One region of the Sulfurovum xiamenensis genome, then DNA from elsewhere that is predicted to be linked to it. Evidence: riboswitches for the same ligand, from Rfam matches in the RefSeq annotation. Region 1 holds a riboswitch; each other region holds the start of a gene.
The links. A riboswitch is a leader RNA that binds a small molecule or an ion and turns the genes downstream of it on or off. The one in region 1 is predicted to bind cyclic di-GMP.
Positions count from the first base shown of each region.

Region 2: another riboswitch for cyclic di-GMP. It lies ahead of PF327_RS09540 (PAS domain-containing protein); the one in region 1 lies ahead of PF327_RS02370 (S8 family peptidase).
Region 3: another riboswitch for cyclic di-GMP. It lies ahead of PF327_RS03425 (DUF4382 domain-containing protein); the one in region 1 lies ahead of PF327_RS02370 (S8 family peptidase).

Region 1 covers NZ_JAQIBC010000001.1:449,804-462,168, reverse strand. Annotated here, with positions in the region: gene PF327_RS02405 (ABC transporter ATP-binding protein) at 1-306, shown strand, start outside; gene PF327_RS02400 (lasso peptide biosynthesis B2 protein) at 278-736, shown strand; gene PF327_RS02395 (phosphoenolpyruvate carboxykinase (ATP)) at 733-1,617, shown strand; gene PF327_RS02390 (hypothetical protein) at 1,732-1,893, shown strand; gene PF327_RS02385 (asparagine synthetase B family protein) at 1,909-3,534, shown strand; gene PF327_RS02380 (asparagine synthase-related protein) at 3,568-5,460, shown strand; gene PF327_RS02375 (hypothetical protein) at 5,454-5,612, shown strand; gene PF327_RS02370 (S8 family peptidase) at 5,736-6,875, opposite strand; cyclic di-GMP riboswitch class I at 7,054-7,132, opposite strand; cyclic di-GMP riboswitch class I at 7,203-7,282, opposite strand; gene PF327_RS02365 (PqqD family protein) at 7,527-7,805, shown strand; gene rsmG (16S rRNA (guanine(527)-N(7))-methyltransferase RsmG) at 7,802-8,392, shown strand; gene PF327_RS02355 (PP0621 family protein) at 8,389-8,601, shown strand; gene PF327_RS02350 (hypothetical protein) at 8,620-9,006, shown strand; gene PF327_RS02345 (rhomboid family intramembrane serine protease) at 8,987-9,676, shown strand; gene PF327_RS02340 (hypothetical protein) at 9,714-10,181, shown strand; gene PF327_RS02335 (hypothetical protein) at 10,184-10,411, opposite strand; gene PF327_RS02330 (aminodeoxychorismate synthase component I) at 10,514-11,488, opposite strand; gene PF327_RS02325 (aspartate carbamoyltransferase catalytic subunit) at 11,557-12,365, opposite strand, start outside.
Region 2 covers NZ_JAQIBC010000008.1:31,443-43,807, reverse strand. Annotated here, with positions in the region: gene PF327_RS09570 (low molecular weight protein-tyrosine-phosphatase) at 1-228, opposite strand, end outside; gene PF327_RS09565 (23S rRNA (pseudouridine(1915)-N(3))-methyltransferase RlmH) at 305-766, shown strand; gene dksA (RNA polymerase-binding protein DksA) at 778-1,134, shown strand; gene PF327_RS09555 (hypothetical protein) at 1,249-2,295, shown strand; gene PF327_RS09550 (tRNA dihydrouridine synthase) at 2,276-3,229, shown strand; gene PF327_RS09545 (sulfite exporter TauE/SafE family protein) at 3,345-4,085, shown strand; cyclic di-GMP riboswitch class I at 4,336-4,413, shown strand; gene PF327_RS09540 (PAS domain-containing protein) at 4,504-5,022, shown strand; gene PF327_RS09535 (hypothetical protein) at 5,037-5,426, shown strand; gene PF327_RS09530 (SixA phosphatase family protein) at 5,519-6,055, shown strand; gene PF327_RS09525 (GAF domain-containing protein) at 6,077-7,669, shown strand; gene uvrA (excinuclease ABC subunit UvrA) at 7,764-10,592, shown strand; gene polA (DNA polymerase I) at 10,589-12,365, shown strand, end outside.
Region 3 covers NZ_JAQIBC010000002.1:56,365-63,856, forward strand. Annotated here, with positions in the region: gene PF327_RS03410 (hypothetical protein) at 1-2,162, opposite strand, end outside; gene PF327_RS03415 (DNA polymerase Y family protein) at 2,456-3,724, shown strand; gene PF327_RS03420 (sensor domain-containing protein) at 3,775-6,036, shown strand; cyclic di-GMP riboswitch class I at 6,150-6,227, shown strand; cyclic di-GMP riboswitch class I at 6,304-6,383, shown strand; gene PF327_RS03425 (DUF4382 domain-containing protein) at 6,432-7,352, shown strand.

The DNA.
Region 1 (12,365 bases):
GGTCAGCGTCAGCGGCTCGCCATCGCCAGGTTGATACTTTCAGATCCAAAGATCGTTATATTTGATGAAGCAACATCTGCATTGGATAACGAAACAGAGTATCATCTCTATGAAACACTGGAGGCATTTCTTAAAGGTCGTACCACGATTATCATTGCACACAGAACGACAACGATCAAGCAGGCAGATCATATCTATTTCATTGATGATGGGTATGTAAAGGCAGAGGGAAGTTATGAAGAACTTCGAAAAATAGGACTGATACAGGCAGAGTTTGATGCTGAGAAAAATACAACAATTTGTTAACTTAACAAACAAAGAGAAAAAACTCTTCTTGGAAGCCTATATGATGCTTGGCATCATGCGTGCAGCGATTTTGAGTGTCTCTTTTAAACGTTTAACCCATTCTTTGGAACATCAAAAAAGCAAAGGTGAGATGACTCCATTAACGGATGATGAAATGCAGACCGCTACTTTAGTGGGGCAGACAGTTACTAGAGCCGCTGCGCATACTCCCTGGGAGAGTGCTTGTCTGGTACAGTCACTTACCGCTCAAAAAATGCTGCAAAAACGCGGTATTCCAGGGGTCTTTCATCTAGGGGTAGCAAAAGATAAAAATGTTGAAGAGAAGATGAAAGCACACGCCTGGTCTCAGTGTGGCGATGTCATACTTACGGGTGCTAAAGGATATGAAGAGTTTACAGTGATTTCGACGTTTGAATGGGGAAAAGAATGACAGTATACGGTACAAAGATCAAAAGTGATATCGACTTTCCCCTAGATCTATCTCATGAGACCGCTTCACGGTATGAAGTAGAACTTTCTGCAAAAGTACCTGATGTCCTTAAAAGTGCCATCACCTGTGGTTTTCCATTATACTGGGCCCATGGTCGTAAGGTCTATCTTTACAGTGACCGTGTATTTAATGGCAGTGAAACAGGGCAGCCTTGGTGTTATGAAGTCAAGGATGTGGTCCGATTTTACTGGCTTGGCGGAGAGAGGAAGATCTACTATGAAATAGGTGAAAAAGGTAATGTAAATCTGTTGAGTTTTTGGTTTGTTCATCTGCTTTTACCACTGTTCATGACATTGGAGAATATGTATGATTTCCTCCATGCCGGAGCAGTGGAAGTGGAGGGGAAACCTATCTTTTTCATCGCTCCATCTATGGGTGGAAAATCTACAATGACAGACTACTTCATCAAACAGGGGCATACTCTCATCTCAGATGACAAGGTACCGACTTTCATAGATGACGGTAAGTTTATGGCTGTGGGGTCACATCCTTATCATAGACCTTACAGGAAATTTGAAGAGTTGGGGTATCGAGTTGAAAACTTTACTACACACTTTAAAGCCATTCATGCTTTTTATGCACTTAAAGGTGTAGAAGGCGATGCAGACATCACTATAAAAGAAATTAAAGGTTTTGCAAAGTTTGATTTTCTTCTGCCCAACTATCTCTATATGTTCTCTCATCTAAAACTGATACGACTAAAGTATCTTTCTCAGATGTTAAATAGCATAAAGGTTTTCCATGTGCAAGTACCATGGGATATGGAGAGACTGGATGAAGTCCACGATATGATTTGTGCTCATAGTAAAGAATTAAATTAAAATATAATACTTATTGTTATTTAAATATAACACAGTATAATTTTTTTCCAAATTTAATATAGTTATGATAAGTGTTAGATTAATGGAGTGTTACGAATATTTTAGGGAGATAAAGTGCCAATTTCAAAGAAGAATGACAATATGAAAAAATACAGTGAGAAAAAGAGTTATAGTGAACCACAATTAAAAGAGATAGGAAGAATAAAAGAATCAACTAAAGGTGGATCGCTTTCATTTCAATTTGATGGTTTTGGTTTTAGTTCTAATCAATCTTAGAATTAAATTTTATTTATGCTGGATATTATTTTTTCAAAAACTTCGCTTTATAATACGATAGATTTAAAAAATAAATTAGATATAGAAGATGCTAATCTCTCAGGGAATGTAATTCTTTGTTATGCTTATGAAGAGTGGGGAAATGATTTACTTTCTCATCTTGGTGGAGACTTTTCATTTGTTCTTTATGACTCTGAAAATAAGTACTATTTTTGTGCCCGTGATCCTTTGGGAGTAAAATCACTGTATTTTACCAAGACAGAAGATGGCTATAAGTTTTCCTCCAATATAGATGAACTTCTTAATCTTCCTCATATGCAAAAAAAACCAAATTTAAAATCTATGAGAACGATGCTTTATCAACGTACTGTTGATTATACTGACACCATGTATGAAGGGATCTATCGTCTTCCTCCGGGGCATATTTTGACTATCAAAGATGGGAAAGAATATCTAGAGCGTTATTGGTATCCTGAAAAGATTAAAATAAATTATGAAATCACTAAAGATGAAGCTACAAAAAAGTTTATTAAATTTTTTTCACATGCAATAGAGAAACGTGTTTCAAACTTAGACAAAACAGCTTTTGAAGTGAGTGGGGGATTAGACTCTTCTTCTGTCGTTTCTGTACTAAGTCAAAGTATTACTCCCTACAAAATTGATAGTTATTCTATGGACTTCAAGGGTTTAGAATGTGATGAAGGTAAGTATGTTGATAGTATTTTGGAAAAATATCACTTACATCATCAGAAAATCAGTACATCAAAACTAGATTATAAGAAAATATATTCATTAAATAATCTTTATAAAATCAGTCCAAATTGGCCTATAACTTTAACATTTGCCATGTCACTTCCTATGCTTGAGAAGATGAAAACTGACGGAAAAAGAATTGTTATCACAGGACAAGGAGGAGACCATCTTTTTACAGGAACTCCTTATATTCTATATGATTTGTTTAGACGTTTTAAATTTTTTACACTCTACAGAGAGCTAAAGTTTTATCCTAAGCCATGGAGTGTTATTAAAGCTTATATCATTAAACCTTTGTTGGGTGAAAGAGTTATTGATGTTATAAAAGTATTACTTGGTAAAAATGAGACAAATCCTTTTTTAAAAGAAGGGAGTGAGATAGAAGACCTGAGTCAAGTAGTTGGTATGAAAAACCCCGCATATCAAAACGATTTAGATATGATAACTTCGGCATTTTACTCTACAGTCATGGATGGTAACCTTTTTCACGCTGCAGAGAATCATTTTGGTATAGAGTACCGCCATCCTTATTTTGACCTTGAACTGGTAGAGTTTGCACTCTCTTTACCTCCTGAAATGAAATACAAACAAAGAACCATAAAATGGATATTAAGAAAAGCGATGGATGGAATTTTGCCAGACAAGATCAGAGATAGAAAAGATAAAGCAGAGTTCTCTGAACCCATCAGACAGCAAATTGATGCCATTGACCTTGGTGCCTTGCTTGATGACCCTTATATAGTAAAACTTGGTCTTATAGAACAATCGCTTATTGACAAGTACAGACAAGAGTATGAAGATAAAACGATTAAATATATTGTTATCCTTTGGACTATTATCAATATGGAATATTGGTATCGGTATAATTTTGAAAAGGGATCATTGTAATATCTATGATAGAAAACTAACAAAGGGACACATGTGAGTGGTATTTTTGGTATCTTTAACCGTAATGGTAGATCTGTAGATAAAAAGATCGTTGATACCATGCTTGAGGCTATGTCCTACTGGAAACCAGATGAGAGAGGGACATGGGTAGATGGTCCGGTAGCACTTGGTCATACTATGCTATGGAACACTCCCGAATCAAAACTGGAACATCTTCCAAATAGAAAAAAATCCCAAATCATTACTATGGATGCCCGTCTGGATAACCGTGAAGAGTTGGCAGAGAAGCTTGAAATGACAGATAGTCCGATAGATCAGATAACGGACAGTGATTTTATTCTTTCTGCCTATGAGAAATGGGGTGAAGCGTGTCCAAAGTATCTGTTGGGTGATTTTGCTTTTGCGATATGGGATGAAAAAAAGCAGCAGATGTTTTGTGCCAGAGATCATATAGGTATAAAACCATTTTATTATTATGTGGATGATAATAAGTTTATTTTTTCAAATGAAATTAAAGTTATTTTGTCCCATTTTGATATTAAAAAGGTACTCAATGATGATGCAATGGCTCATTATTTGAAGTTTGGTTTATTATCAGATTTAGATATGACTTTTTATAAAAATATATACAAGTTACACGCTGCAACAAGTATTACGATTATGGTAGATGAGAACAAAGAAGATACCTATTGGAAAGCAGAAGAATGTCCTAAAATTCACTATAACAGCTTAGATGAATACATAGATCGTGCAAAAGAGCTATTGGAGATGGCAGTAAATGTGAGAGTTCGTTCTATTTATCCAATTGCTTCGCACTTAAGTGGGGGTATTGACTCATCTTCAATAGCTGTATTGGCAGCAAGACAACTGGGTAAAAATGGCTATAAGCTGACTGGATTCAATTGGACCCCTGTCTTAAATGAAGATACAGATATGGATTATTTTGAATGGGGGAATTCCAAGAAGATTGCTTCACTTGAACATATTGAACATCAGGCTATTGATCTGTCAGAAGAAGACATTTTTGAATTGTACCAAACAGTTGATATAACACAAGGTGATAGCATAGCTTTCTGGTATGAACATCAAATACAGAAATATGTAAACAAAAAGAATATTAGGGTGATTTTATCTGGAACCGGTGGTGATGAATTCATTTCAAATAACAGCTATGGATATATCGCAGGGTTTTTTTGGAGGGGAGAATTTAAAAGAGCGTATAACGCATTACGTGTAGAAGGATTGAGATCAAGATATCCGGTTTTAGGTTTTATTAAAAGGTTTTACCAAGAAGTGATACTGCCTTCTATGCCTGATTGGCTTTACCGTATATATAGTGGATCCTACTGCAGGTTTAACAGGATATTAAATTATATTAAACCGTCTATGAAAAAATCAATTAAAGCTTTGGGTCCTAACTATAAACTGTTAATGTCCGTTGGAGTACGAAACAATATGTTGAATGCGCTTTATGATGGTTTGATTCAAACTAGAATTGAGTCCTGGAATACATCAGGGGTCTCACATAAAATAGAATATCGTTATCCGTTGCTTGACAAACGGATCGTTGAATTTGCTCTTGGTGTACCAGAAGAAATGTTTCGTCAAGAAGGTAGAAGCAGATTTTTATTTAGACAGGCTATTGATGGATTGTTACCAGATGAAATGATCTGGTCAAACACAAAATATGAGCCCAAAAGAGTGGAAAAATATATGGAAATATCTCAGAAAGCCCAAACTAAATGGATGCAATACTATAGTATTAAAGATAAGAAAAATGAATATTTTAAGTTAAATTCCATTTTTCATGACATCGCTGAATTTTCCCTTAAAGACAGTTTATCTAAATCAGATTATGGTACAATTACCGCAATTACAAATTTGATATTAGCTATTGAAGCATACAAAAGGTATAAAAAATGTTGAAAAATTCAGAACTCAATAGAGTTTGTAAGAGATGGAACAAGCCTACCATCAATAAATTACAGGTCAATAAAACATTGGGCGGGATAGGAAGTAATAATGAAAATAATGGCCATCCGGATGGGTCACCTAAATCCGTAGGACAAGTTTCATAGGATATCACCTTCTCCACCATTAACATAGAATGTTAAGAATTGCCTAATCATTAAAAGCAGTCATATATTTTGCATTTTATACAAATGTTGAAAAGAAAATACTTCTCAACACTTGTAATATATCTATTGGATCGCTAGATCCGCACGAATGAGACCTGCTCCCTGTTCTATAGTAGGTAATCCCAAATCTTCAGCTGTATTTTTCAGTTTTACCTTGACTTCACTTGGTGTCAGTGTTCCATCTGTAGCGAGCAACAATGCAACTGCTCCTGTAACATGAGGTGCTGCCATACTGGTTCCACTCATCGTTGTATATAATCCATCGATTGCAGTAGAATTAATTCCTACGCCAGGTGCAGCAAGATCGATCTCTGCACCTCTTGCTGAACTTGCAGCCAGCTGATCTGCCAAGTCGACGGATGAGACAGCGATTGTTTCAGGATATTTTGCCGGGTAGAGAATAGCACCACCGGTATTTCCAGCAGCTGCGACCTGTACAATACCTGCATTATGGACAGCGATGAATGCATCGTGATATGCCTGGTTTGTAGCAAGAGAACCAAAGCTCATATTGATCACTTGCATATTATTGTCGATACACCATTGCATCCCGTCAACAATATCAGACAAAAATCCTTCGTTCTTACGGTCAAGAACTTTGACAGGATAAAGATTTACCTGTGGACCCACACCGACAACACCTATAGCATTATTCACTGCCCCGATGATACCTGTGACATGTGTCCCGTGGCCATGATCGTCTGCAGCGCTTTTTCTTGAACTGATGGCATTATAGTTTCCTTTGATATTGTCGATCAGGTCCAAGTGATCGAGATTAGCTCCGGTATCGAGGATGGCAACATTGACCATAGTACCGTTGGAGTCTCCCCAGGCGATATCTGCTTCGATCCTGTCAATGCCCCACGGAAGCTCTTGCAGTGGTTGTTCTCCTCCACCCGGAGCAGTTCCATGCACTATAATATCCTCATCGATACGTACGATTTCTGCACCTAAATGCTCTTCAAGTGCACTTTGTGCCTGCTCCGGAAGATAGACTGCCATACCGTTGATGATCTTCAGCGGTTTGATGGGTATCGCACCGGTTTTTTTTATTAAGTCTACTTGCGCAGCTTTATTCGAGAAACTTTTTTGGAAAACGATGATTTTACGTGGTGTTTCTCCAGGTGATGCAAACATTGCCGAGGTAAAAGTCAATATAGACAAAAGGATGGCATAAAGGTTAAAGAATTTATTGTTTCGCATATTATATCTCCTATAATAATAAATTATTTTCAACATCAAATTATAGTTTTACTATCATTTCTATTTGATTTGGCGGGGAATCATAACAAATGAATGTAAAGAAAGTCTAAAAATGTATAACTTTCTCCCAAAAAACAATAATCATATTTTATGTTCTGTTAAAAATAATATAATTTATTTAGGCAACCTGGCGATCTTATAGTATAAGACCCATGGCTTTCCGTCCTTGCTTCACAACAAGTTTGGCACACCAAAATAATATTGAATTAAATAAAATTTGATAGAGATAAAATAAAGGATAAGTAAGAGGGAATACATAGATATGTATTTGGTAACCTGGCGATCTTTACAGTGTAAGACCCATTGCTGTCCGTCCTTGCTTCACAACCAGTTTGGCACAACAAAATAATATTTAAAAAGAGCTAGTTTTTATATAAACATTACAAATTATTGTATATTTCCGATTAAATGACTCTTAAAATCTTAAATTATATTTATGATATACATGAATCTAGCATTATTTTTTATGAGAAATCATCTAAATGTGGAAAGTTCAATACAAAAAGCTAAATTTTAACCTATCTATGTGAGTACACTTATACTCCTATACTCAAATAAATGCTATAATTTATCAAAAATAAGAGAAATAACATGAACCTCAATCAAACAGTGATATTTGTAGAGACGGTTTTCGCACAAAAAGTCGACGGTGAAATGGTACTTTTGGATATGGAGAGTGAAAACTACTTCGGGTTGGATGAAGTAGGTACGGCTATTTGGCAGGCGATGCAGGAGTATGGAACTCTGCAAGAGGTGTTTAATGCTATGTTGGAACAGTACGATGTGGAAGAAGAAGTATTGGAAAAAGATCTTTCTGATTTTGTGAATAAGCTACTAGTGAGTGGGTTGATAGAGGTAACACCAAATTGAATCTGTCACAACACTTAGATAAAGAAGGGATCCTACTGTCAAGTGAGATCATCGTAAAGCTAGAGCGTTTTGCTTCACTTTTGAATGAATGGAACCAGATCCATAATCTTACGGGAGCTAAAAGCGTCGATGCCATCTATGTGAATATCGTGGATTCACTCTACCCTTTGACTTTTATCAAAAAACCAAAAACACTGTTAGATGTAGGAACTGGTGCAGGATTTCCTGGGCTTGTACTTGCGATAGCACAGCCCGATACCAAGGTAGTACTTTCCGAGCCTCTTAAGAAGCGTGTCTCTTTTTTAAAGTATGCTGCCATAGACCTGGGACTTTCTAATGTCACTGTAGAAGCCAAGCGGGTTGAAAGCGTGGAGCATGATGCGTTTGATATGATCAGTTCTCGTGCAGTGACCAATACAAAACTGCTTTTAGATCTGACCTCTAAGGTCAGTGATACACACACTGAGTATCTCTTTTATAAAGGGTCACGTGTATTTGATGAGATAGAAGATGTACAACATCAGCTAAGATATGATATAGTACAAAAAAATCAACGAAATTACCTCTATATAAAGACTGAAGAATGATCTTAAAACTACTTATTTTTGCTATTGCCGCTGTGCTTATCTACAAGTTTTTTGGCGGAAAACTTCCGACATTTGGGAAAAGCCCACATGATAAAAAGTTGGATGATGATACACTTGTGGAATGTGCAACATGCCATACCTATGTGACAGTGAAAGAGAGTATCATTGTAAGCGGTAAGTATTACTGTTCTCCAGAATGTACACCATAAAACTATAAAGGAATACACATGATCATTATTGGACACCCATGGATAAAAAGTAATCGTTTTTTTAAAGTTTTTTCTATCAAAGGTATTGAGAAGAGTCAGGCTGATGATATCATTTTACTGGAACCTTTAGTTGACTCTCATACCTATGCTGTACATTGTCAAGAAAACAATGTACCTTTTGCAGTCGTAGCCAATAATTTGGAAGATGCACTGTTTGCGAATGCTTTAGGGGCAAAATATATTATCTGTGAAGAAGATGATGCATTGATGATCCAGCCTATAGCGAATGAGTATCTTTTTGATACCCGTATTCTTGTGCTCATTCATAGTGAAAAAGAGATCAGCAAGATTGCCAGAGGTGGTGTGGATGGCGTGATCTTCGCAGATGCTATCTATGAAGGGTGATATCCAACGTTACAGACTTACCTATATACTGCTGGCATCCAGTAGCGTAGTCTATCTTTTCTCTGCACTATTAAGCCAGAGTCTGAGTGATATGGATATGCAGGTGCTTGTAGATATGGGTGCACTGTTTGGTCCATTGACTGTGCTTAAAGGTGAGTGGTGGAGGCTGTTGACTGCCATGTTCCTGCATGGCGGTATGACCCATCTTCTGATGAATATGTTCTCTTTGTATCTTGTAGGCCGTGGTGCAGAGATGTATTTTGATACAAAGTCATACCTAAGCATCTACTTCTTCTCTGGGATCATTGGTGGACTTGTCTCTTTGTATATACACCCCGTCTCTGTAGGTGTGGGTGCATCTGGTGCGATCTTTGGTGTTTTTGGTGCATTGGCAGGATTTTTTCTGGCACATAGAGAAAAGATAGCTTCACATACCAAAGCATTTATGAAAGACTTTAGTATCATCATCGCGATCAACCTTGTGATAGGATTTTCTATCCCTTCCATAGATGTGAGTGCACATATCGGAGGACTGATCGTAGGATTTATAGGTGGTTTTGTACTTTCAAAAGATCCAAAATGGATATGGGTTTATAGTAGTACCATGGTACTACTCATCTTAGCTATTATTTCTTATCTTCCAGATCACTATGCACAGATACTCTTTTAAATTCCTCATCCTTTTTCTTTTTTTAGCAGGGTGTGCAGTGACTGTCCCTACAGTATCACAAAACAAGATCAGAGAACTCTCACTGCTTTTTCAGTCAATGGACAGCACTATCCCACAAAGTGAAGCGATACAGCTCTCCAAAGATATTTTTCATAAAACTAGACAACTGACAGAAGCGTTTGAAATGACCTATCCTCCACAGTTTCACAATTTTTTAGTGACTGTGGGTGTACGTGAAAAAGGACTTTGTTACCATTGGAGTGATGCTTTGTATCTCTATTTATCCAAGAAGCACTATCCTGATTTTGAGTTTCATTTAGTAGGTGCAAATGTGGGAGAATACTTTTTTGAACATAATGCCCTGGTGGTGGTAGACAAAGGCGGAAAAATCAAAGAGGGGATCATCATAGATCCGTGGAGAGAGTCAGGAGAACTCTATTTCTCCAAAGTAGAGGATGACCCGGACTATGTATGGATACACAGACCCACAAGGGGATGTCCTTAATTTTATTCGGGTAGAGGCTCAGGTTCCATTCCTGCTTCACGCAACTCGGCCTCTTCTGCAGCGATAGCTTCTTTTTGTGCTTCGGAAAGTTCTTTTTTAGGCTCTTGTACTTTTTGCTTTTCTTGGATGACCTCTGTTTGGGTACCATTGGTTTCATTTTCGTCTGCTATGGCACTATTTTGAAGCAGTAAAAAAAGCGAGAAAAGAATGTTTGAAAAAACTTTAGACATGATACACCTTTCAACAATTTTAGAAAACAGTGTACAAAATTTTGGGAAAAATTGCAACAACGTTGAAACGTTTAAGTGAGTAGCATAGAGTTGTATTTTCTTTTACTCTAAGGGCAAATAGATTTTATCTATCAGTTCGTCATATTCACTTTTGGCATCAGAATCTATAGTGATCCCTCCACCGCTTTTGTAGAAAAGCTTTTCATTTTCTTTTTCAATGAAACGTATCATTACGCCAGACCGTAAGGATTTACCATCAAAAACACCAAAGACACCTGTATAGAATCCTCTCTCAAAATTCTCTACATGATTGATGATATTGACCGTACTCTTTTTAGGTGTCCCGGAGATTGAACCTGCGGGAAGTAACTGGCTGAGAAGCGTACCCAAATGATCTCTCCAGTTATCAGGAAGCACTGCTGTGATCTTGGAACTGATCTGCAGGAGTTCTTTTTCCCCCGCTTTGATCTTTTCGACATATCGGAACTTCTCTACTTTGACGTCTGAACCGATGATACCCAGGTCATTACGCATAAGATCGACGATCATCACATGTTCTGCCATCTCTTTGTTATCGGACAAAATGGTTTCTTTTGCATTTGGCAGATGGGCATCTATAGTTCCTTTCATAGGATAGGTGGCTATGATATTCTCTTCTATCTCTACAAAACGTTCCGGAGAAAAGCAGATAAATTCATCTTTAAAATAGAGTTTGAACTTAGCTCTGGCATAGGTGAATATCTCCTTAAGGGTGAAAGAGCTCTCTATAGGTGTTCTGAATGTGAGGTTAAGCAGATAGGTATTGCCAGAACGTATCTCTTCGAGTACGCTATCGAGCGCTTTTTTGTACGTGATGAAATCCACAGGAGATCTGGAGAACGTGAATGTTTCGGTACGTTTCTGTACAGGGTAGTTACGCCAATCTTCCAGTTTATAAAAAATGTCATCATCCAGCTCATTAAGGGATTTGGCGAAGATCCTTTCACTGTCAAAAGAGATGATAAAAAGAAAAGGGGTACGTTGTTTAGCAAGGGTGTTGATCCGTTCAAAACCATTGTCTTTATTAAGCCATGTCATAAAGAGCTCCCTCGCTATCATTAAATAAGTAAATATAAAACCTTGAGAATAAAAAAAGTAGGAATCTGTTATGAATCCAATAAAAGAAGTTTTAAGATAGCCATACGCATATAGACTCCATTTTTAACCTGTTCAAGTACCTTACATCGTTCATCTTTAAGCATTGCATCAGAGATATCTATGTTTCTCATGACCGGACCGGGATGCAGTACCAGTATATCTCTATCTCCTAAACGCTCGTGGTTGATACAGTAGTGTTGTGCATATTCCTGATAATCATCAAAGATAGGAGAAGCATGACGTTCCAGTTGCGCTCGAAGAGACATAATGACATCCACTTTGTCTATGACATCTTCAAGTGTTTCATATTGAGGCAGGTCGCTCTTGGGCATAAAAGGTTTGGGGGCAATCAAAATGACCTTCATTCCCATACGTGTAAGCAGACGGATACCCGAGCTTGCCACGCGTGAGCTTATTATATCACCTACAATGGCAATGGTCTTCCCCTGTATGTCACCATTAAAATGTTCGACCATGGTAAAGAGATCAAGGAGTGCCTGGGTCGGATGTGCATAGTTGCCTGCACCAGCATTAATGACAGAAGTCATCTGCATGTCAGCTAAGATCCCCGGTGCATCATTTTCAGAGTGACGGATGATGACCCCGTCTGGTTCCATGGCACAAAGGTTTGCAAAGGTGTCTTCGAGAGATTCCCCTTTTTTAGTAGAACTTTTACCCGGATCAAGGTGCACGACAGCAGCACCTAGTCTTTTGGCCGCGACTTCAAAAGAACTGCGTGTACGTGTTGAAGCTTCAAAGAAAAGGGTAATAAGCAGTTTGTCTCTAAGCAGTTGGGAAGGACGTTGGGCTTTAAAGG
Region 2 (12,365 bases), on a different contig from region 1:
GTCCTCTTGTATTATAGGACGGGAATGTTGTTGACTGATATCAATATTGTACTGCTTCGCAACCTTAATAGAGTGTTCACAGGGTGCTTCCCCCTTATGCCAATCACTTGTCCCGGCTGAATCGATGAAAAGTTCAAGTCCTTTAGTGTTGACGATATGCTCCGCTACACCATGTGCTAGAGGACTGCGACAGATGTTTCCTAAGCATACAAATAATATACGATCCATACTTCTCCTTTTAACTCTATAGTGTACAATACCAAAAATATTATGAAAAATACATCTAAAATGAAAGAGTATTCCTATGAAGATCAATGTCATCATTATCGATAAAAAAGGAAAAGATAACCTCTATGCCGGTTTGATAGAGCATTATAAAAAGATTGCTAAACCTTTTGCAAAAGTAGAAGTCATCGAAGTATTTGACAAAGAAATAGCCAAGGCACAGGATATTTCACCTGAAGCTGCTCAAAAATCATACACTAAAGCACTGGAAAAGTATTTGGATTCTGGTATAAATATAGCGTTAGATCCCTCTTCGAAAGAAGTAGATAGTCATGAATTTGCAAATTTGCTTAAGGATAGCGTTCAGGTGAACCTCTTTATTGGCGGTGCATACGGCTTTGAGAGGGATTTTTTAACTAAATGTAATAATTCAATATCATTTGGTAAAATTACGCTTTCACATAAACTTGTGAAAGTTGTATTGATGGAACAGATCTTTAGAGGTTTGACCATTAATCATAATCACCCATATCATAAATAGGACAACATTAAATGTTAACAGAAACAGAGTTAAATGAATTTCAAAATAAATTGCTAGACAGAAGAGTACAGATAGAAAAAAACCTTAGAGGTACTAGCCTTGAGTTAGAAGGAATGAGAGAACTTGAGTTGAACGATGAAGGTGATTTTGCAGCTGCTTCTGCAGAAGCTGTGATAGATAGTGCAATTTTAGTACAACAACGCAAAGAATTAAACGAAATTGAACTTGCTTTAGATAAAATAAAAGCAGGAGTTTTCGGTATATGTGAAATGTGTGAGGATCCTATAGGCAGACGACGTCTAGAAGTAAAGAACTTTGCACGTTTTTGTATAACATGTCGAGAGATCACTGAAAAAGAGACGAAATAGATTTCCTATTTTAAAGTAACAGCTTAGGTGAACTCTCTGATAAAGGGAATAGAGTGTTTACGTGGATATATAGCTTTACGCTATTTGCGTCGCTTATATAAATAAGGGGATAAAATGAGACTTGCTCTGTATATTTTTGTTACTTTTGCGCTTATGGCAGTGATTGCTGCGTTTACTTATACGGTTAACCCGGACCATTATGCGATGGAATTGATGGGAATCAATTTTAGTTTTCCAGTAGCAGTATGGATAGTTCTACCTATGCTGCTTTTATTCATCTTTACTCTGTTACATATGTTTATTTATGGTTTAAAAAATTATTTTATACTTAAAAAATGGCAAAAAGATGCCAGTACTTTAGAAGATGCTTTGTACTGGTCACTGATCAATGAGCCAAAAGAACAAAAGTATGGCTTGGATGCAGTGAGAAGCTCTGCATCACTTTTAGGTAAAGCATCCCTCGGCATTACTGATACTATAGAAGGTTTAACACCAAGACTTACACGTGTTGTCAATATCATACAGAAAATAAAAAATGGTGAGTATGTCGACTTGAAAGAAGAAAAAATGAGTAAAGTCTTTGGTACGAATAACCCAATTTTGACACAGAATTATCTGAACCGTCTACAATCTGATGATAAATTCATTGAAGATGTACTCAAAGCTGCAACACAATATCCTGAGGTAGTAAAAGCTAAAGCACTTGATTTGTTTGCCCGCAAAGAGAACTTTATAAAAGCCAGAAAATATGTAAAGGTTTTTGATACGAAAAGCTTTTTTACCATGCTTGAGAGAGTGACTGAAGAAAACAGACTTGAATTTACACCTGAGATACTTTCAGAGTTTGTAGAGGCACTTGATATGGGTTGTCAAGACTATATTAAAATCGCTTCAGTGACTAAAAAATATTTTAATCCAGATGAGAACTTGACAATTTTCAGAGGGTATCAACTTGAAAACCCTAAGGCACAAAATGCTTACCTTTATCTTCTGTTCGAATATGAATTATTGGAGCAAGTCGCAACCTACTTGAATGAACAAGAAGACCACGAATTTATGAAGTTCAGAGCACTCTGGGAACTCAAACAAGAGCACACCAAATATACATTAGAAGATATTATCGATATACAAACCGTTTGTAATGAAACTAGACTTTACTAAACCCCTTTACGTCTTAGCCCCTCTAGCGGGCTTTACGGATCTCCCTTTTCGTTCCGTTGTCAAGAAATTCGGTGTCGACCTGACCATTTCAGAGATGATAAGCTCTAATGCCTTGGTCCATAACTCAAAGAAAACATTTCGTATGTTGGAGAAGAGTCCGATAGAAGACCCCTATGCTATCCAAATAGCGGGTTCTGATCTGGATGTCATTAAGCGCGCGGTGGAAATTATCAATGCCATAGATGGTATTACGACGATCGATCTCAATTGTGGCTGTCCCGCACCCAAAGTAGTGAATAATCTTCAGGGATCATCCCTGCTTACAGATCTGCCCCAAATGGGTAAAGTGATAGAAACGATCAAAAAATACTCCAACAAAGAGTATACTTCAGTCAAGTTCCGTTTGGGATTTAATGAAAAAAACCATAAAGAGATAGCACATATATGCCAGGAATCCGGTGCAGACTACATCGCTGTACATGGAAGAACCAGGGCAGGCAGATACAAAGCAGCAGTAGATTATGATGCGATAGGGGAGGTAAAAGAAACCGTCTCGATACCAGTCATTGCCAACGGTGATATAGATTCTCCTGCCAAAGCGAAATGGGTACTGGAACATACAGGTGCAGACGGCATCATGATAGGACGTGCAGCGGTAGGCAAGCCATGGATATTCAAACAGATCAAAGAGGGCATGGAAGAGCCCACTTCCGAACTCATCAAAGAGGTCGTTTTAGAACATTTTGACCAAATGATCAAACATTATGATAAGTATGGAGCGATCATTTTTAGAAAAAACCTTCATTCCTACTCAAAAGCGGGTTATCAAGGTGCTTCTGCATTTAGAAATGATGTGAATCGTATAGAAGATCCAGAAGAGATGAGAGCAGTGATAGAAGCATTTTTTTCTCAGCCTTTTTTGCATGAAGTTTGATAGAGACTCAAACATCTGTCTATGTCGTTACTATACTATACGCTAAGTATAGCGAGATTAGTGTAAACATGATGAAAAATGTTATACTTCCAACTTAATTTTTGGAGCAGAGGAAATGATGATAGAACTTATATTCGTCGGTATTTTTATCGGTACGATGTCAGGCTTTTTTGGTATAGGTGGAGGAATGATCCTTGTACCTATACTTTTAGTGCTTGGTTTTGATACTAAAGATGCCATCGGTATCTCCATCATTCAAATGGTCTTTAGCTCTATTTACGGCTCATTTCTTAACTTCAGAAAAGGTTCTTTGATCATCGGTGAGGGGATCTTTGTCGGATTTGGAGGCTTTATAGGTGGATACATCGGCGGGTATGTCACACACTATATCTCAGATATCATCCTGCAGTTTCTCTTTCTTGGGCTGTTAATATTTGCTCTGTTCCGACTTTTTTTCTCACAGCATCATGAGGATGATGGAAAGAGTAAAACATTGAATAAAGCCTTGCTTTTTAGTATTGGTCTTGGCATTGGGATATTTTCCATTACACTGGGTATCGGGGGGTCTATTATACTCACACCTCTTCTAGTAGGAGTATTGCATTACCCTATAAAAAAAGCGGTCAGTGCAGGGTTGTTCTTTGTAGTCTTCTCTTCGGTAGCCGGGATGATAAGCCGATTGAGCAGCGGGACGATAGACTTTAACAATGGTTTGATGGTCGCTGTAGCTTCACTGATCGGTGTAGCTATGGGTATCTGGCTTAAAGATCATGTGACTTCGAAACATCATAAGATGGCACTTTTAGCACTTTATATGTTCGCATTGATCATTTTGATAAAAAAAATGTGGTTCTGAGTCGTATCTTTTATATAATTGATGACATAAAGGGTCCATTTAATCGCTATTTATCATTAAAAATCCTCCTCCTAATATCTACTTTAAAGACGCTTTAAATCGCACGTTAAATCATCAATATAATTCATGATTATCCTCAAATATTTTCAATAATATTAATTATAATAAAATCACTCAATTTATCATAAATACTGCAATTATTAAGTATTTGAAAAGATAGGTAGCTATATACTTCGCGCTCATATACCTTCATTGAAAAAGCTAAACCTATTGTGAGATAGGGGCAGAAAGCCATGGGTCTTATTTTTGAGATCGCCAGGTTACCATAGATTCTTACTATTCTTTTTCATTCAGTTATATTGTTTTCAACCTCTGTGCCGATAAAGGTCAGCATTATATTTTTACAAGGAGTTATCTTATGAGCATGAAACCAATAGATCTAGAACACGAAGTTAAAAGTGTTGATATTGTTGTTTCAAAAGGAGATGCAGAAGGTAATATCACCTATGCAAATCCGATATTTTTTAAATTAGCAGGCTATACACAAGCAGAACTTTTAGACAAACCGCATTCAATTGTACGTCACCCGGATATGCCAAAAATTATTTTCAAATATTTATGGGATAGTCTCAAAGCAGGGAATGATGTCAAAGCATTTGTGAAAAATCTCTCTAAAGATGGAGGGTTTTATTGGGTATTCGCACATATAAAAGTTGCTACAAACCCAGATAAATCATTCAGAAATTATGTTTCAACCAGAAGAGGGATGTCCGCATCTGCAAGATCTGTGATCGAACCTTTATATAAAGAGTTGCTTGCTGCAGAAGAGAACGGTGGCATGGATGCATCTTTGGCACTCTTAGAAGCATTTTTAAAAGATCATGACGGAAGCTTAGCTACATTCAACGAAACCATGCAAAAAATTCAAAACAGTTAATAGAAGGATAGACAATGATCGAATTTGACCAATCAATGAAAAAATTACGTTCTGTAAACGGATATTTAGGATCTGCAGTATTGAACTTTTCTGGTGAAACACTTTATATGGATGAAGAGAACACAAGTGTAGATATCGCATATTCAGCAAGTATCTTTAATGATGCATTTAGAATGATCTCTGAATCTTCTTTGGACGTGGGGTTTGCTGATGCCTCTTTGGTAGAGTCTAGAACGGAAGATGGACATGTTTTCCTTATCAATAGTTCTGGAGATGCAGGCGGAGACAATTTTTCCAAACTTACAACGTTTGCCATTTTTAGGGATGACGGGAATGTAGCCCTTGGAAAAATGATTATGGAGAAGACTGTACAAAGCATGTCTAAAGCCATGAATGAGCTGTAAGCTCATTTATGGTCTACCGCATCCTAATATGAAATCAAGTCTAAAAAGGTTTAGGTTTGGTTTTGTATTAAAATAGAGCATAGGAGTGGAGCATCAAAACATTATATCTTATACGGCATGCAAAATCAGACTGGAGTGATGGGTCGCTTAGTGACTTTGAGAGAGGATTGAAAAAAAAAGGTCATAAAGACCTTGATACGATCAGTTCATATATGTCTCTTCAGAGGTTGAAACCGGATCTTATTTTATCTAGTTTAGCACTCAGAGCACAGACTACGGCGGATCAACTAGGTAAAAAGATCGGTTATGAAGGTAGGATCCATTATATGGAGGAACTTTATAATTCGCGTCCTGAAACGCTAATGAATATATTGACCCTTCAAGATGACAGCTATGAAACGATATTTTTAGTGGGACATAACCCGGAGTTGACTGAATTCGCAAATTTTTTGATAGAGACAAATTTCTCTAAACTCCCTACGTTGGGGGTATTGGCAATCAATCTAAATATAGACTCGTGGAATGATATCAGTGAAAAGTGCGGTGAAATAGATTTTTTCATACAACCTAAACAGTTTAAGTACTATATGCCAAAACAGATACGCACAACACTGCCTCAAGAGAAATGAATATAGAGAATAAGGAAGAGAATGCAAGGTGATTTAAAGTCGAATTTTAAAACGATGGCTAACACTTTAAATAAATATGTTGAGTCAAAAGATTTAAACTATATAGAACAAATAGAAAAGCAATTTGAGTCACTTTTCAATGCCGAGGTTGTAAAGCTTTGGGCATATGATGATAAGAATGAAATGCTGCACTTAATTGAAAGTGGCGATCAAGAAGCTGTTTCTTTAGTACCAAGTCTAACAAAACAAGCCATCACTGGTAAGTCTTCTGTGATTTCGAATCATAGTACCAGTGATAAGTATTATACTCCTGAAATAGATAATCCCCTAGAGTTAAAAGTAAAAGCTTTAATGATCTTCCCTATTATAAAGGGTAAGCGGGTCATAGGGGTATTACGTATATGGAGAGGCTTAAAGCAAAAAAAGATCTTTACCAGAAAAGATGAATCTATACTGAAATCATTTATGCCACTATTGACGAAATTGGTAGTGTGCGAAAAGATGGAAAAAGAAGAGATCATCGCATTTACAGATGACACTAAAGAGAATAAAGTTGTTTCTGATACTAAGCCTGTCGTAGCTCCAGAGACGAAAGATATACCAAGTAAAGTGAGCGATGAATTTACAGCACTGGAAAAGAAATTTGATGAGACTTTGGAAGAACTGGAGTTCTATAGAAAAAACGAAGCTGTATACAAAACCAAAATAGACAAATCTCAAAGTGAGCTAAAGAAATCAGAAGAAAAATGTAAGCAAATAGAAACATCTGCATTAGAACTTTCTTCTGAGATACAAGCCTATCAATCACAGATAAAAGAGTTAACCACACAACTCGAGATACTCAAAGAAGATCATGAACATTTAAAGCATGAGCTTAAGGAAGCTAATAAGAGTAATAATGTTCAAAACATCAAAGAAGAAAAATTAAAGAGGTCTTTGATAGAGAATAAGAGATTAGGAAAGCTCGATCAAAATATCGAATTTATACTTGAGGAAGTGCACCATCTTTTCGAAAAAAATGAGTATGCATATATGTTGTTTGAGCTATTGGTTTTTTCAATTGCCTCCCGAAAAGGTATGGAAGACTTGGAGGAAACATTAAGAAAAACAAAGTTGGTACCCGACATGCTAGAAGGGTATTATTTTAATGGAAACCTTAAGGTCCATAATGAAAAATGTATGATTCAAGATTTTGTGAAGAGCATAGAAAAGTATAAACATAACATTTTCCCGGAGATGATGGATTTTAATATTGTCGTAGAGAATGAGATTCCTGCATCTTTAGTATTTGATGCACCTAAAATACAGAGTATATTTCTACACCTTCTAATGGATCTTTATCAGTTTGCTGAACATAGCAAACCGGTAAATATACATTTTGCCTATAAAAATAAATTTCTAACTATTGAGATTGGCAGTACTGTGTACCAAAAAAACAGTTTGTTCAAATCCGTGTTAAAACAAATGAAGTTAACCGGAAATGAAAAAGGGAGACATGGCTTGCAATTAAGTATAAAGTTAATCAAAAGACTGAAAGGTGAAATAGAATCTGTGTATGAAGATGAATATTATAAATTTGTCTTTTCTGTTCCTGCTCAAGTGATAAAGATCTGATATTATCCATAGACTTTATGGGTATCAATGATACTTTGTTGTAAAATAACTTTTTTAATAGCCATCTATTAGGTGAAGTCAAACAGGGATAATTATGAAGAAAGATATGATACACGTTTACGGTGCAAAAGAAAATAATTTAAAAAATATAAATCTGAGCATCCCTAAAAACCAACTGGTAGTCGTTACCGGAATTTCGGGAAGTGGTAAGTCTACTTTGGCCTTTTCCACTTTGTATGCGGAAGGTCAAAGACGTTATATAGAGTCACTCTCTTCGTATGCACGGCAGTTTTTGGGGCGTGTAGGAAAACCTGATGTCGATAAAATAGAGGGGTTGACCCCTGCTATTGCGATAGACCAGAAGACCACCTCTAAAAACCCGCGTTCCACTGTGGGAACGATCACTGAGATCTATGATTACTTGAGATTGTTGTTTTCACGTGTCGGTGAACAGCATTGTCATGAGTGCGGAAAGCCTATCTCTTCGATGTCCGCTTCTGATATTATAGAAGAGGTGCTAAAACTGCCTGATGGGGCAAAACTCATGATCATGGCCCCGCTGGTCAAAGAGAAAAAAGGTACCTTTGCAGACATGCTGGAGTCTCTTCGCCACAAAGGATATGTCCGTGCGATGATCGATGGGGTGATGGTGCGTCTTGATGATGAGATAGAACTTTCCAAAACAAAAAAACACACCATCAAAGTGGTGATAGACAGAGTCGTTGTCAAAGAAGAGAGCCGTGACCGTATAGGACAGGATGTGGAAAAAGCACTCAAAGAGAGTTACGGCGAGATGGAGATCGAAGTACTCAATTATGAAGAGTTGGAACTTGATAGACAGCATATCCATTACTCTGAACACTTGGCCTGCTTTGACTGTAAACTGAGCTTCGAACCTTTGGAACCGGTAAGCTTCTCTTTCAACTCACCTAAGGGTGCCTGTCCGACCTGTGATGGCCTTGGGATCCGTTATGCGATAGATCTGAAGAAGGTCATAGACCAGGAACTCAGTATAGACAAGGGTGCTGTCAAGATCATGTACGGGTTTAATAAGAGTTATTACACCAAATTCCTCAATGCTTTCTGTGAACAAAATGAGATAGACATCCAACTCCCTTATGGTGAACTTGAAGCACACCAGCAAAAGGCCATCCTTTACGGAAATGGGAGTACGGTAGATTTCGTATGGAAACGGCATAAGCTCAAACGTGAATGGCCCGGAGTCGTGAAGTTCGCACATGACATGTTCAAAGAGGAGAAAGACCTTTCTGAATATATGACTGAAAAGGTGTGTGACAAGTGTCATGGGCATAGACTCAGACCCCGTTCTTTAGCGGTGAAGATAGAGGGGAAAAATATCGCAGATATCATTGATATGCCTATCGAAAAATCGTATGCCTATTTCGCAGATGAAAAGAGTTTTTCCCACTTGAATGAGCAGCAGAAGATGATAGCAGAATCCATACTTAAAGAGTTGTATGAAAGACTCTATTTCCTACATGATGTGGGGCTGGGCTACATTACTTTGAGCCGTGATGCAAGAAGTATCTCAGGGGGAGAAGCACAGCGTATACGTATCGCTTCCCAGATAGGTTCCGGACTGACGGGAGTGATGTATGTACTGGATGAGCCGAGCATTGGACTGCATGAACGTGATACGATGAAGCTCATACGTACACTTAACTCTTTGCGTGACAAAGGGAATTCCGTGATCGTAGTGGAACATGATAAAGAGACCATACTTGCAGCCGATTACATTATAGATATCGGTCCTGGAGCAGGTGAGTTTGGTGGAGAAGTAGTATTTGCCGGTGATGCAAAGAAATTGGCTAAAGCCAAGACCCTGACAGCAGACTATATGTATGGCAAGAAAGTTATCTCTTACACGCATGACAAGCCCCAAAATGAGTGGATAGAGATCAAAAATGTGACGATCAACAATATCGAAAAACTTGATGCGAAGATCCCTTTGGAGAATTTTGTGTGTGTTACAGGTGTCAGTGGAAGCGGTAAAAGTTCATTGATCCTTCAAACGCTGCTTCCTGTGGCAAGAGAGATACTGAACCATGCAAAAAAGGTGAATAAAGTCGATGGTGTAGAGATCACAGGACTGGACAAACTTGATAAGGTCATCTATCTGGACCAAAGCCCGATAGGGAGAACACCGCGTTCCAACCCTGCAACCTATACCGGTATTATGGATGAGATACGTAAACTCTTTGCGCAAACCAAAGAGGCAGAACTTCGCGGCTACAAGATAGGCCGCTTTTCATTTAACGTGAAAGGTGGACGCTGTGAGAAGTGCCAGGGAGATGGACAGATCAAGATCGAGATGCACTTCTTGCCGGATGTCTTGGTAAAGTGTGATGCCTGTGACGGTACACGCTACAATGCACAGACTCGAGAAGTGTTGTATAAAGGAAAGTCTATCTCCGATGTACTTGGTATGAGTGTAGGTGAAGCACTGGAATTCTTCAAAGCGATCCCGGCTATTGCGGTCAAGCTGAAGACATTGACAGATGTTGGACTGGATTATATCACCCTGGGACAAAATGCTACCACACTTTCAGGGGGAGAGGCGCAGCGTATCAAGCTGAGTAAAGAGCTAAGCCGTAAAGATACAGGCCAAACCCTTTATGTGTTGGATGAACCGACTACGGGACTTCACTTTGCTGATGTGGACAGACTTACAGGTGTATTACACCATTTGGTCGAATTGGGTAATTCAGTGGTCGTCATCGAACATAATCTGGATATGATCAAAAATGCAGATTACATTATAGATATGGGACCTGAAGGTGGAAATAAAGGCGGACTTGTCATTGCTACAGGTTCACCGGAAGAGATAGCAAAAGAGTATAAAAAAACAGGGTCTTATACCGGTGAGTATTTGGCCAAAGAATTGGAAGGAAAAACAGTATGAAAACGATCACGATCATAGACACATTCGGATTTTTCTTTCGTTCCTATTTTGCACTTCCTCCTCTACGTAATTCGGAAGGTTTCCCGACAGGGTTGTTAACCGGATTTGCCAATCTTGTGGACTCTTTACACCGTGACCACAGTACCGATTACCTGGTTTTTGCTCTGGATGCAAAAGGCAGAACTTTCCGTAATGATCTCTATCCGGAGTACAAGGCCCATCGTGAAGCAGCACCGGATGATCTGATCAAACAGCTTCCTGTAGCTATAGAGTGGATAGAACAAATGGGGTTTGCCAATCTGTCAAGAGAAGGGTTTGAAGCAGATGATGTGATCACGACAGTCACCAAATTTGCCAGAGAAAAAGGTTTAAAAGTACGTATTGTCTCGCATGATAAAGATCTCTACCAAATGATCGATGATGGCGTTGTGGTCATGTATGACTCTGTAAAAAAGCAAGAAGTAGATGAACAGGCATGTGTGGATAAATTTGGTGTACATCCTAAAGACTTCATCAATTTTCAAGCCATACTCGGAGACAGTTCAGACAATATCCCCGGTGTAAAAGGGATAGGAAAAGTCGGTGCAGCAAAATTGATCAACCAGTATCACACACTTGAAGCGATATATGAAGATATCGAAAACTGTGGTACACCGCGTATACAGAACCTACTTTTAGAGAGTAAAGAGAATGCTTTCTTGTCCCGTGAACTGGTGACTATGAGATCAGATGTCTTCAAAGATTTAGATGTGGAAAGTTTTGTCTTTGAAGACAAGAACTACCTCTCGTGCCTACTTGAAGAGTTTGAGAAATATGAGATGAAGCAAGCCATTAAAAAAGCAAAAGTAGGGCTTGACGAGACAGATTGTCCGGTAGTGGAAAAACCAAAGAGCGCAGCACTCAGTTTTGAAGCGATCACGTTAGACAGTAAAGAGAAGTTAAACAGTGTGATAGAGAGTATAGAGAAAGATGCGATCGTCGCTTTTGATACAGAAACCACTGGACTGGATACCAAAACAGCAAACCTGGTAGGGTTCAGCTTCTGTTTCGATGCACAAAGATCCTACTATGTACCTGTGGGGCATAATTACCTGGGTGTAGAAGCACAGGTAAGCCTGGATGATGCGATCAGTGCACTCAAAAAGCTCATGACATTCCAGGTCGTGGGACAAAATCTCAAATTTGACTTTTCATTACTCTATAACCAGTTTAACATGGAACCGATCATACCTTATGCCGATACGATGATCATGGCGTGGCTTTCAAACCCGGGAAGTAAAGTGGGGCTTGACACACTGGCCAAGACCTTTTTCAAATATGAGATGAAACCTTTTAAAGAGATGGTAAAGAAAGGAGAGGATTTTTCAGCAGTAGCCATAGAGGATGCCACTTTTTATGCAGCTGAAGATGCCTGGATGACCTATTTGCTCTATGGTGTGATTAAAAAGAAAATGGAACTCTCTTCTTTGACACATCTTCTGAAGGAAGCTAAAAATGTAGAGTACCCGTTTATCAATGTACTGATACGTATGGAAAACCTGGGTATTAAGATCGATCCTTCCAAACTGGAAGCACTACAAAAAACGCTTAGTGAAGATCTGGCTACTTTGACTTCGGAGATCTATGAACTCAGCGGTTCTGAGTTTAACATCAAATCTACACAACAGTTAGGTGTCGTACTCTTTCAGCAGTTGGGACTCAAAGGCGGTAAGAAAACCAAAACAGGATACAGTACCAATGAAGCAGTCTTAAGTGCATTGGTAGGTGAGCATC
Region 3 (7,492 bases), on a different contig from region 1:
AAATTAGAGTCAAATCCAGGACGCACTACAAATACAGGATCTGTATTAGGATCACTATCTAGGTCATATTTTTTACCTGTTTCATGTCCGTAGATACGTGTAAAGTTCGTCGTGTCTGAAGCATCTACGATCGCTGCATTAAACACTGTTCCTGTGGTTTTACCATCAGTAACTGTTTGATTTTTTACAGTTCCATCTGTAGCTGAAATAGTTACCTTACCTGTCTCATAACTTGCAAAGTTTTGAGAAGCAATAGCACTACCGTCAAGATCAGCTACTTTTCCTGGGAAGTCAAGGTTTGCACTTCCGTTTTCCATTACTGTGACAGTTGGATCTTGTGAGTTATCCAGTGTTTTACCTGTAAGTGTTGCTAATGTATTAGTAGCATCTGTGAATGTGGATATACCACTTGTAGATGTTGGTGTGAGTCTATTCCCTTCTGCATCTGTAACAATGAGACGTGTAAGCACTCTTCTCATAGGATGTGCTCCTGGAAACATATGACCTGTTTTATTTGATAATGTTGTTGAAACGATCAAAATATCTCCCACTTGCCAAGCATTAACACTTGCATCAAAACCACTTTTTATTTTTGCAACTGCTGCAACTTTGTCTCCACCTGTCTTTGAAGCACCCAGGAATCCATGTGAATTCAACCATTTACCAACTACCGGACTTTCATCCCTTAGGTTTTCCGGATCTGCCGGGTCAAAGTGTGGTGTTAAGGCAGGGTTATCTGCAAGGGTGAACAGCTTGTCAGGTCGTGCCCATTGGTGAAGTACCGTACCTTCGATCTTCTCCATATGACACTTTTGACATTTTGGAGAGCTCATCGTGTCATCCATATTGTTATCACCACCTGTTGTGACTGCATTCCATGTAGAACATAATTCCATAAATTTTCCAGCACCATCTTCTCCACCTGGTACTGCTGCACCCGCACTTCTTTGGTGACAAGAGAGACATAACGCTTTTCCATGATCTGCAAAGTGATTAAACTCTGAACCATCACCACTGAATGCAGGGTTCAAATGTGCATCGGCAAAGTTTGGATTAATATAGGCTGATCTGTTTGTCTCATCAGTTTCATTCTCATTGGAGATACCTGTGACACCAAACGGTCCATAGAACGGTCCACCCGTAAAGTGTACTTTTCCATCCGTACCATTGATATCTTTTCTTGCCATAGAGTAACGTCCATCTTTCGCTCTATTGGTGGTATCTGTTGCATCACCTAATGCAGTATAATCTTTTGGTTTCTCAGGTCCCCAGAGTCTAAAGAACTTGTTCATATCCGGATTAGTTGCATCAGTACTATAACTGAGTATATCCCCAACATCAGCTTTAATCGGTCCATGTGGTCCTACTCTCATAGTATTTGCTAATGTGTATGTATCTCCTGATTGCATCAAACGAGGTGTCTCTATACTATGACAGAACGCACAGTTAATACCTTCACGGTTTGCCTCATGTCCGATCTGGAATGTAGCTTTATAGACCACATTTTGGTGACTGTTTGCAGCGATTACAGCAATCTCTCCATTCGCATCATTCACTTCATGTGTACTTTTCAATGCAAGTAATTCTGAATTATTTATATCAGTGGCATCTTGCAATTCTGTAACAGTTACCTGTACATCGCCAGCATAGTAAGCACTTGGAGCATGACACTTGATACAGGTTTGGGCTGCACCACTAAACATATTTTTAGTCCCAATTCCAACAGAGGCTTGTTCATATAATATATCTTTTGTCTCACCAATTTTTGCTAAATGAGTACGTAAGAAATCCTGAAACTTACTTTGGAAAATAGGATCCGTCCATGATTTTCCATGCATGGAACCTTTCCATGTATCGTACAACTCATTGTGACAGTTCTGACACTTTTTATCGGCACTGTCAAATAGAGTATGATTAAAATCTACACCAGTATGATATTCAGCAGCTGCAGCTGATAGAGGTGATACACGTGTACCACCAGTATAGTCCACATAGGTAATATTCTGATCTGTGACTATCTGATACCCTAACTCACCTGGAGCAGGATCACTGTCCGTAATAGTTGTTACCGTGGATGTGCTGCTACCACCACCACATCCGCTTAATGAAAACACAATGCCTGTACCCAGCACGAGCATTAATGATTTAACATTTAACTTCATTCTTCTTCCTTTTAGTCTAATGTTTATTAAGACACTGAGTGTCCACCATTAGATATTAGAATACTAATATCTCCCCCTATGAATTGATATAAAACAATCCATTTTAATTTTAAACTATAAGTGTTAAGTAAGTGTTAAATAAAACTTTATCTTATGATAAATTATTTTGAAGAAGTCAAATTCTTACATTGCTTTTATCAGTATAAAGATCAAGTATGACAATATGTCATATATTTGAGGATGGATTTTGAAGATCGATATAATGGAGATAGATATTTTATGGAGGACAACTTTTGTTTTTGCATATCGATATAGACAGTTTTTTTGCTTCTGCAGAACGTTCTGTAGACCATAGGCTTAAAGGTATACCTATGTGTGTAGGATCCCGTAGCAACCTTGAGATATTTAACAAGAAACGCACCTATATCAAGCTTATGAATGATAATTCAGGGGCCTTTGTGACTCCTGTATTCTACAGTGATAAAAAGAAAACATTCGAGTCTTATTTTGTAGATGAGATAGAGGGAAGAAAAAAGATACGGGGCATCGTGACCACTGCTAGTTATGAAGCTAGATCATGTGGGGTGAAGACAGCCATGCCCATTGCCCAGGCTTTACAGCTTTGTCCTCAGTTAACGGTCGTGCCTTCGAACTATCCGCTTTATCATAAGCTTTCTCATAAGATACATGCATTTATCTCTGCACATATACCCCAAGTAGAGCAGTATAGCATCGATGAGTTTTTCGGAGATGTCAGCGGATGGAAGAGAGATGAAGAGGTGTATGTTTTCGCTCAAGAGTTGCAGTCAAAGATACTTGAGTATTTTGATATTCCTGTTTCTATAGGTATTGCCAAAGCAAAATGGATCGCTAAACTGGCAACAGAATCTGCCAAGCCTTACGGTGTGTACGAAGTGAAGGATATAGATAGCTATATAGAAAAGATTCCTATCAAAGAGTTTCCGGGTATAGGAAAAGGATTTCAAAAGAGGCTTGAATCACATTATATCTCTACACTGGGCGATATAAAACGGCATAAAACACTTTTTGAATCATGGAAAAAACCCGGTATTCAACTTTATAGACGTGTCACAGGAACAGACAATGAAGGTATCAGCAGCAGAGGGGAGAGGAAGTCCATAGGGATCAGCCGTACGTTTGATGCCATACATGACCGTGATGAGATCAAGAGACGTATTATGATCATGGCAAGGCATATCATCTATATGGTGATGGCTATGGAGGTGAATCCTACAAGCTATTATCTGAAGATAGGGTATGAGTATGGTGGCAAAGCAAAAAAGACACTGACTGTGGACAGAGTCTTCTCTGAAACACTCTTTAAGTCCATGCTTTCAGAGATGTATGAAGAGATGGTCCAGCCCAATAAAGGGGCCATAAAACTGACGTTGAACGTTTCAAATTTTGCTTCACTTAACCTGAAGACACTTTCACTGATAGATTTTTATGAGGACAGTAAAGAAAAACAGTTACATCAAAATATACATGCGTTAAGAACACGTTTTGGACTAGATATCATCAAAACAGGAAATGAATTCTAAAATAGTATCAAATATATTTAAGTTGTTAGTGTTTCATGCTACAATGCTGTATGAATTTAAAAAGACTGTTCTCGACAATAAAAGAGCTTCAAACGGTTGATGACTCTGTGATCATCGCACTCTATACACTTTCAACTAGAGCACTCTTGGTTGTTGTTCTGTTAGCTATTTTAGTAATTATAGCTTTATACCCAGTACTTCATGGAAGTATCCTGGTATGGGCACTGAGTCTGATGCTCTTAACGGGATATAGACTTTATTCTGCGTATATGTTTAAACAAAACCCTAAAAAATACTCCATGGCATTATGGTACAAGAAATTTATCTTTGATGCAATATTAACCGCACTTGTTTTCTCAACATTAGGTTTTATTTTTATACATCAGGTGGATCCCTATTATCAACTTTATATCGTTGCAGTACTTTTAGGCTTGTCTTTAGGTTCTACAGTCTCTTTATCGGCAGATGCACGACTCAACATCATGTATTCAGCTATTCTTTTATTGCCTCTTATCTATTCAATGGCATTTCTTTATGATACACCTTTGCATATCATACTTACAATTTCATTGATCTTGTATTTTCTTGCACAAGCGACCAATATCTATAATATGTATAAACAGAAAAATGCTTTTAATACGTTGCAATCTGAGCATATGCTCTTAAACAGTTTGTTTAAAAATGCACCTCTTGGTATCTTTACCTATGATAAAGACCTCAAGGTACTGGAGTGCAATGAACAGTTAAAGAAACTCTTTGAGTATGAAACAGATGAGATCAGAGGTATGGATCTTCATCTCCTTCCGGATAGAGATATAGTAAAAGTATTAGAAAATGCCATTATAGAGGGAACAGAGTCTTATGAAGGTCCCTATGTATCTCTAAAGAATAAGTCTTTTTGGATCGATGCCAAAGTGTTTTCTTTTACCGATCTGGATAATAATATTTTGGGTGGCGTAGGTATGATAGAGGATAAAACGAAAGAACATACCGCCTTAATAGATCTTGAATATATGGTGCAGCATGATGTACTTACAGGTTTGTTAAATCGTAGAGGTTTTAGAATCTATATGGAGAACCTTGTAACGAGTCCAAAACATCAAACATATTTTTCCATACTTTTTTATCTTGATCTCAATCAGTTTAAAAGCATTAATGACTCTTTGGGACATCAAGTTGGAGATGATGTTCTTCTTGCTGTTTCTAAACGTTTGACCAATCTTTTAGGAAAAGATTGTATGGTAAGCAGATTAGGGGGAGATGAATTTATCATTATCATTCCACATGTATCAGAAGATAAAAATATGGCAAATCAAGAAGCTGAAGAGTTTTCTAGAGAGATACAGGATCTTTTCTTAGAACCATTTATTATAAAAGAGATGCATTTACATATTAAATCAAGTATTGGTATCGTGCTTATGGATCCTGGTTATAAGGATATCGTAGAGATCATAAGACATGCTGACCTTTCAATGTATCAAGCAAAGATTGATAATGGACATATCGCCTATTATGATTCCTCTTTGGACAAACAACAAAAAGAGCTATTTATACTTCAGCATGATCTGATATATGCAGTCAAAAATAATCAGTTGGGTCTCTTTTATCAACCGGTTGTTTCCATAGATGGTAATATCGTGAGTTCTGCGGAGGCACTTGTACGTTGGGAACATCCGACAAGAGGGTCTCTCTCACCACAGGATTTTATACCATTGGCTATGAAAGCAGGTCTGATTTCACAGATTACATGGTGGGTTCTTGATACTATATGTCAGCATATATCTCACTGGAAAAAAGAGAATAGATGGAATCTTGAGTATATTTCAATGAATGTCAATGCACAGCAATTTGTAGAAAATGATTTTGCTAGAGAATTTCTCAAAAAGTTAAAAGAGTATGGACTGGAGACTAATGACATTATGATAGAGATCACAGAACGATCACTGATTGATAATTTTGATTATACAGAAGATGTCATCACTGAATTACGGAGACAGGGAGTAAGATGTGCCATCGATGATTTTGGTACAGGCTACTCTTCTTTATCTTATTTGAAGAAGCTTTCTTTCCATACATTGAAGATAGATAAGGAATTCATAAAAAATATCGAAACCAGCGCTAAAGAGGTACATCTTGTTTCAAGTATTTTGGGTATAGGAAGACAATTTGACTATAACATCGTTATAGAAGGTATTGAAAATGAACAGCAACAAGAGCTGCTGAGAGAGTTAGATCCAAAACTTAGGTATCAAGGATACCATTTTTGCAAAGCCATTGATGCAGAAGAGTTTAGTGAACGTTTTTTAACATAGTTACATAAATTCTTATGTTTTTATCTCCCTTTCATATTTATGTCATTAAAGATGTATCTAATTTTTGATTCTATATAATGCTTTTGTTTATCGTAAAGAGACTTTTTAAATATTGTTTGTTGTGCCAAACTTGTTGTGAAGCAAGGACGGAAAGCCATGGGTCTTAACTTTAAGATCGCCAGGTTGCCAAATACCATATGTGTGTATGATGTATGATTCTGCCTTTTTCCTACCTGTTTTAATTGCAAATATTATTTAATTCAATTTATTTTGTTGTGCCAAACTTGTTGTGAAGCAAGGACGGAAAGCTATGGGTCTTAAAATATTAAGATCGCCAGGCTGCCAAAATGAATCTTACTTCTTTTGTGCAACATTCAATTACACTAAGGATATTTATGAAAAAATTTCATGCTCTGATCGGTATGATAGTATCGTTCACACTGATGACACTTATCTCTGGATGTGGAGGTGGTATAACTACTGACAGTTCTGCTAGTACCGCTAGTACAGGTACAGTTGCTCTGCGTCTAACAGATGCACCTACTGATGATAAAAATGTAAAAGGTGTGTATGTAACTTTTGATGCACTGCGTTACCAATATGCAGATAGCAGTGATGGTTGGCAAGATGTGGACCTAAATGAATCAAGAACCATTAATTTACTCGATCTGCAAGACGGAAACACGACACTATTAAATAAAGTTGAGTTACCCGCAGGAGAGATAGATCATGTACGTTTTGTACTCAATACAAATGAGTGTTATGTTGATCTGGTTGTTGGTGGCATGCAACCCTTAGAAGTTCCAAGCGGTGATCAAACAGGCTACAAAGCAATCGGAGGATTTACGATACCAGCCGGTGGTACAGTGAATGTTACAGCTGATTTCGATGTAAGAAAATCTGTGACTGTGACCGGTAATGTTAAGAAGAATGTAAATGTTACCTATAAGTTAAATCCTACTATCAAGATTATTGATAATATAGAAGTAGGTGAGATCAATGGTACAATGACATTGAATTTAGATGAAAATGTTTCATCAGTAATTGTCTATGCTTACGAAGATGGAAGCTGGGATTCTAATGAATCAAATGCAACCAATAATTTTGGAAAAGCAATTTTAAGTACAGATGCTACTGACGGAAGCTATACATTACCATGGCTTACTATAGGTACATATGATCTTGTAGTTACTTCACAGGATGTTAATGGTACTTTTAAAGACATCTTAGGATACTTTGATGATATCGTTGTATTGCCAGGTGAAACAACAAACCAGGACATTACGGACGAAACAATATCAACTACACTGCCTTAGGCCACATATTCCTCACTTATTAGAAGTGGGGAAACTCAATAAATAAATCTTAGCCTATGATTCTTCTTCACGCTCAAAGAGCTATTTAATCATTTATCTTATATAATAAGCATGTTTTATACGTTAAAGAGATATTTTAA